DNA from 2 places in the Mesobacillus subterraneus genome. Region 2 is predicted to be linked to the other one. Evidence: riboswitches for the same ligand, from Rfam matches in the RefSeq annotation. Region 2 holds a riboswitch; the other holds the start of a gene.
What was found. A riboswitch is a leader RNA that binds a small molecule or an ion and turns the genes downstream of it on or off. The one in region 2 is predicted to bind cobalamin.

Region 1: another riboswitch for cobalamin. It lies ahead of LC048_RS21900 (ABC transporter substrate-binding protein); the one in region 2 lies ahead of LC048_RS20615 (acyl-CoA thioesterase).

Annotation. Positions count from the first base shown of each region.
Region 1 is NZ_CP129019.1:4,203,419-4,206,837, reverse strand. It holds gene LC048_RS21910 (FtsW/RodA/SpoVE family cell cycle protein) at 1-205, opposite strand, end outside; gene LC048_RS21905 (hypothetical protein) at 503-1,279, shown strand; cobalamin riboswitch at 1,347-1,528, shown strand; gene LC048_RS21900 (ABC transporter substrate-binding protein) at 1,717-2,670, shown strand; partial or broken gene LC048_RS21895 (FecCD family ABC transporter permease) at 2,636-3,419, shown strand, end outside.
Region 2 is NZ_CP129019.1:3,954,044-3,957,462, forward strand. It holds gene LC048_RS20610 (ribonucleoside-diphosphate reductase subunit alpha) at 1-1,266, opposite strand, end outside; gene LC048_RS20615 (acyl-CoA thioesterase) at 1,244-1,753, opposite strand; cobalamin riboswitch at 1,917-2,101, opposite strand; gene LC048_RS20620 (carbonic anhydrase) at 2,378-2,860, opposite strand; partial or broken gene LC048_RS20625 (sodium-dependent bicarbonate transport family permease) at 2,874-3,419, opposite strand, start outside.

The DNA.
Region 1 (3,419 bases), 250 kb from region 2:
GTTCACTGTCGAACATCATTACAACCGCAATGATCCCTGACCCAACTACGTACCAAAAGATTTGTTTATATAAAAAGTTCTGTCCAAAATATTGCCCTGTTCTCTGTGCGCTGTAAATCGCGAAGCAGCTAGTCAAAAAGAACAACAATAAAAGGAGCGTCAACGTCCAATCAAATCGATCGATTTTTTTAATAGGCTTTTCCATTTGCTACACCCTGTCTCCATCCGTTTTTACAATATTATGCTAGCAGAGTTGAATTATCCTTACAATCCCTTATCAGGTAACATATTCCTACTCAAGTAATAGACGAATGAAATGGGAGAATAGTTTCTTTTGTAATAGGGATTCTTAAACGTGTTCGTACGATAATATTTATGTTTTTGAAGAGTCAGAATAAGATATTTTCATGGGTTTTTGTTAGAATGGAAGAAGTGATATTTGTACGGAGTCAGAGTGTCGCTGGCCATCATGCAGCTGAGAATTTTCGGGAGGTCGTGCTTTTTGAAAAAGAACCATCCTTATAGCAGGGATATACTATATGTCCATTTGAACGAGCGGGACCAGTACGTGCTCTCGCATGGTATGGAATTTCATGAATTTGCAAGGTCACTGTCTGATTCGCTTAACCATCTGCTGCTGCTGAAGCATCGTTATGAGGATGGTGAGTTCAATAGACATACCTTATTTGAATTTGTACCTGAAGACAGCGTTGAAAAGTTGGTCGCCGCAAATGTCCATGCATACGGTGATTTTTGCTGGATCGATTTTGAGGAAGTGGAAGCGCTGAATGTGCTGACGGTCCAGGAGATTGCCGAGCTTCTTTATCTAGGCCATATCAAGCACCATTTGAAGCAGCCATTTTATAACCAGCTCAATAATCGCTTTGTTTTTCTTTCCCATGAGGATGGCTGGTTCAACAAAATATACTACCGCAACTTTAATGATTTTTTCCGGATGCTCGGTACGGTCCTGTCCGGAAAGCTAGGTGAAATGAAACCAGAAAAAACATTGCTGGGAATCAGGAAAAAGAAGTCCTACCCAGCTATCAGCAAGGAAATCCTGAAATCATTGACGCCTGCGATGAAGGAAGGGGCGGTTTTTTCGCTCAAAAACATCCAGCAAAACCGCAGCAGAATTGAAATACCGATTTGGATCATCGGAGATTTTGCCAATATGGATGACATGCATGATGAATATAAAGAAGCAAGCCGCAGTAATCCTGACGGCAGGCTAGTTTTTGATAAAAAAGTAAAAGAGTGGAGTCTGCTTGCCCAATAAAGTCGGAAAAGCAAAATTTTTGGAGCAATTTCTGGCAAATCGTGTATAATGGGGTTTAGCGGAAAATTACATATCGAAATGAACAGGTGTCTTTTTAAACAAGACTTAATAGGGAAGTTGGTGAAAATCCAACGCGGTCCCGCCACTGTAAATGGGAGCAAGCTGCATTATGCCACTGTACAAACGTATGGGAAGGCGCAGCGAGCATTGACCATGAGCCAGGAGACCTGCCTGTCCATTGCACCAGCAAACCTACGAGGATAGGGAGGTGCCGACAGGCTCTATGTCTTTTATGAGGATAAAAACATTTGCTTACTCGGACATCTCCCCTTCAGGTGGAGATGTTTTTTTAGTATTTATAGCTTTGTTGAAGTCGAAATGCTGGTATTTAACAGCCTGATTAGACGAAGCTAACCGAAAAATTGGAGGAGAAGCAAATGAAAAAATTATTATTATTGTTGATGACAGCCATGATCTTGGCTGGCTGCGGTACAGAAGCACAGCCTGAAAAGAAGGAAAACGAAAAAACCGCGCAGGAGCAGAAAACAGGATTCCCTGTCACGGTAAAAGATGCGCTTGATGAAGAAGTGGTCATAGAAGAAAAGCCTGAAAGAATCATTTCCCTGATTCCGAGCAATACGGAAATTGTATACGCACTTGAGAGCGGAGAGGCGATTGTAGGCGTCACTGATTTCGATAATTATCCTGAGGATGCAATGTCAAAGGAAAAAATCGGCGGCATGGAATTCAATATTGAAAAAATGATTTCTCTGAAGCCAGACCTTGTCCTTGCTCCTGGTTCAACTGCGGACACTGTAAAAGAAGGTCTTCAGCAGCTAAAGGATGCGGGAATTGCTGTTGTCGTTGTGAATGACGCACAGTCATTTGAAGAAGTATTTGTATCGATCGAGATGATTGGCAAGGCCATTGGCGAGACAGAAAAAGCCGATCAGCTTGTAGAAAAGATGAATAACAGTTTTGCAGAATTGAAAAAGAAAGCTGAAGCAATCAAGCCGGAAGAGCAAAAAACGGTCTTTGTAGAAGTCTCGCCTGCGCCGGAAATCTACACTGCCGGCAAAAACACTTTTATCAATGAAATGCTTGAGTTGATTGGTGCGAAGAACGCTGCCGGAGATCTGGATGGCTGGCCGAAAGTTGACCCTGAAGCAATCGTCGAGCGTAATCCCGATGTGATTGTGACAACCTATGGATATTATACAGACAAGCCAATCGAACAGGTTCTCGCGAGACCAGGCTGGAATAATGTAAAAGCAGTCAAGGACCAGCAGGTATTCGATGTCCACTCTGACCTCGTAACCCGTTCTGGCCCAAGGCTCGCTGAAGGAGCAGAGGAGCTTGCAAAAGCCATTTATCCAGACATTTTTAAATAGTAAAGCAATAGCCTATCTGATCACGGCAACGTTTTTAATCATTTCCATGCTGCTAGGCATATCAATCGGAACGGTTTCCATCCCTGTACCCCGCTATTATTAAAATCATTGGTGCTGAGATTTTCCGCTACCAGGGACAGGGAATCGATCCGATGCATGCTAGTATTGTCATGGATATCAGGCTGCCGCGTGTTTTGCTGGCAGGGCTAGTCGGTGCGTCCCTTGCCATTGCCGGTGCGGCATTCCAGGGACTGCTCCGTAACCCGTTGGCAGATCCATATACCCTGGGGATTTCATCAGGGGCCTCCATCGGTGCGGTCATCACGCTGTTTTTTGGGATCTCAATGCCGCTGGTTGGGGCATTCACGTTGCCGGTGCTGAGCATTTTGTTCGCATTCGCAACCGTGTTGTTTGTGCTATTTTTTGCCCGGAGAGTCGACAGACTGCTCAGGGTTGAGACGATTATTCTGACTGGAATCATTCTAAGTTCATTTCTTGGGTCATTCATTTCATTGATGATTGCCTTATCTGGAGAGGAGCTGCGGCAAATCATAGGCTGGCTGCTTGGCAGCGTGTCGATGAGAGGCTGGGAATACATCAATATTATTTTCCCTTTTTTTATTATTGGATTGCTGATTTTGCTTGCAAATACCAGGGAGTTAAATGCAATGTCCTTCGGTGAGGAACGGGCGCAGCACATGGGTGTCAATGTCGAGCGCCGCAAGCTGCTGATCTTATTGTCTGGTTCT
Region 2 (3,419 bases):
GTTGACCTGATCCCTGTAAAACATGTAAGGTGTTCCGGTTTCAAGCTGAGAGATCATGATCGATTTAAAGATTTCAATAGCAGGGACGACTTCGTGTGACAAACCGGGATGGTAGACGCAGTCCCAATATTTTTCACGGAAAGAGCCAGCCCCCTTCTCCTCATCGAAATAATCTTCAAGCGAAAATCCCATGATCCTCTTTACTTCGTGTGGGTCGAACAGATACCAATCGCCTCGTTTTTCAACTTGTTCCATAAATATATCGGGGATGCATATGCCAGTGAATAAATCATGCGTCCGCTGTCGCTCGTCACCATTGTTCAGTTTTGCATCAAGGAACGGGAAGATATCTTTATGCCACACATCGAGGTACACGGCAATCGCGCCCTGGCGCTGCCCTAATTGATCAACAGAAACAGCGGTGTTATTCAGCTGCTTCATCCAGGGAATAACTCCGGAACTGACCCCTTTAAAACCTTTGATATCACTGCCGCGGCTTCTGATTTTCCCAAGATAGACGCCAATACCGCCGCCATTTTTGCTCAAGGTGGAGATATCTGTATTACAGTCGTAGATGCTCCTTAAATCATCAGCAACAGTATCAATAAAGCAGCTCGATAATTGACCATAGCTTTTGCCAGCATTCGATAATGTCGGTGTGGCGACCGTCATATATAGATTGGAAAGCGCCCAATATGCCTCTTCCACTAACTGAAGCCGTATTTCCTTTGGTTCTTCAGCCAGCAACGTCATGGCAATCATCATGAACCGCTCCTGTGGCAATTCGGCAAAATCGCCATTTTGTGTGCGTGCCAGATATCTTTCCGCCATGGTCACAAGGCCTATGTAAGTAAACAGCTTGTCTCTTTCGGGATCAATGACTTTCTCCAAATGATCTATTTCTTCTCGGGAGTAGGATGTTAAAACTCGACTGTCATAAATCCCAATCTCTATTAAACTATTGATCAATTCGTAGAAAGAACCGTAACCAGATTCTATTTTTGTATTACGAAAGTTTGCGCTTAGCTTGTATAATTTTTTCAGATAAAAACCCGCTGCCACATATGTCCATTCAGGTTCGTTTCGGCCGATTCGTTCAACTGCGGTCAGAATCAGCATATTTTCAACCTGATTCACTGTCATATCCTTCACTTCAAGTGCTTGGTCCACCTTCTCTTTGAACGATTGAAAGTCCAATTCAGGGAACGAAGACTCTATTTCTGCAATCAGTTTGGCTACAATTTCATCCTTTACTTGGATATTCATCAATTATCCCTCCAACTTGATTACTTTTTCTCATTTCCAGCCTGCGCTGCCTCCTCATATCGGCAGTTTTGAACATTTGCCTTTCTTCATCATTTTCGGGAATGACCTTCGCAACCGGTACAGGTGCACCGTTGTCATCCTTCGCGACCATGGTAAGAATCGAAGTGGTCGTCAGCGTTTTTCTGCTAGTTTTCAAGTTTTCACTTTCCACTTTCACAAACACTTCCATCGACGTCCTGCCAGTTGAAATGACGACCGCTTCGAGTGTTAAAATATCGCCCACTACAGCGGAAGACAAAAAGTTAACCGAGTCAATCGATGCGGTGACAACAGCCCTTCTGCTGTGTTTCATTGCTGCTATTGCGGCAATTTCATCAATATAAGACAGCACGGTTCCGCCAAAAATCGTGCCAAGATGGTTTGTATCCGGCGGCAAAACGAGCCTGTTCTGAAAAGTCCTTGACACATTTGCTGATAATCCTTCCATTTCTGACCTCCTGTGTGTAAAAAATGTTCCCTGAAAAATAAGAAAAACCCATCTCGAAAGATGGGCTTAAGTAACGTTGATCTATTAACAGCTCATATGAAGCAGCAAAAAAACAGCATGAGTCTATCAATTTATCCGTATACCTTCCCTATTCCCGAAGAAGATAACACGAATAAATATGGCAGGTCTCCTGACTTGTGCTTCACCCTACTTTAAGGCCTTCCCATCTATTTTTTAGACAGTGGTTCATCCTTATTTCGTCAGCACTTACAGTTGCGGGAACAGTTCTGGATTCACACCAGATTCCCTATTAAGTCTTGTTCAGACACCATACTTACCGGTAATTTCAATATTTAGTTATAAAAGTCACTTACCAACACAATATATCGTGTTATGAATTGATAGTAAATCATCTTGACAGCTTTTTCAACTATTTTTCATTTTCCTCCTTCCAGTGGTTCTGGTCGATATATTTCGGAAAGTGGTCGATAAAATCAAAAATCCGCTGATCTATTTAAAAATGTGGTCGATCTATTTTATTTTTCGCCAATAAAGTGGAAGGAGCATCAATCGAACCTCGTTAAAGGCACTATTTCCTGTTTTAAAATGATTAACGTTCTTCTCTTAAACCGGAAAATACTCCCCAGTCTCTGGATTGGCAATGTAAGCATGGACAGGTATTGATTTTGGAATTAATGGATGACCTTTTATTAAGTCTTTATTCTTCTTAATGACATCTTCAATATTTTGTGGTCCTGTTAACCAGTTGATTACATCATGCTCCACTACATCAATGTAGTTAATTGTCTTGAGTATTTCTTCTGAAACTCCATGTTCTTTTATTTTATCTGACATATTTAGTTTGACTTCTTTACTTTCCATTTCACCGATTATAAAGATTTCATCCACCAGTTCATTATAGATCGCTAGAATGATATTTCGAATCAAGCACCCATAAGGCTGGGTAATAACTGCCCCAAAACTGTTAAGAATCATCATATCTTTATTCTTTTTATATGTTATCTCTGGAAATAAAGGATAAATCGCCTCATTAACACCTGTTATGATCATTGTTTTTTTCGTTGCTGAACTAATTAATGTTGACATGAAAATCTCTCCTTTACTGTATCCATTTTGCGATTTCATAATAGGCGGGTATTCCAATTATTAAGTTAAATGGAAAAGTGACTCCTAAAGATAAACCCAGGTATATGGATGGGTTTGCATCTGGGACTGAAGTTTTAAGGGCTGCGGGTGCAGCAATGTATGAAGCACTTCCAGCCAATACTCCCATTAATGTAACTCCCCCTAAAGATAAGCCAACAAAATCCCCTACGAGAACGCCTAAACTGCCAAACAAAAGGGGAGTAAACAAACCAAATGCCAGCAATTTCACCCCGTGTTTTTTTACCTCTGGCAGGCGTTTTCCTGCAATCAATCCCATATTTAAAAGGAAAAGAATTAATACACTGCTGTATAAGTCTATAATAGAGGCTTTACCATTGGAACTGCATTTTCACCAAGAACCCAGCCTATTAACAGGCTGCCAACAAGGAGCAAAATACTTTTACCAAAAATGCTTTCCCTTAGCACTTCCTTATCTATTAAATTTGAGGATGCAGGGATAAAGCCCAAATTCCGGGTGGGATAAACCGGAAGATCTTTT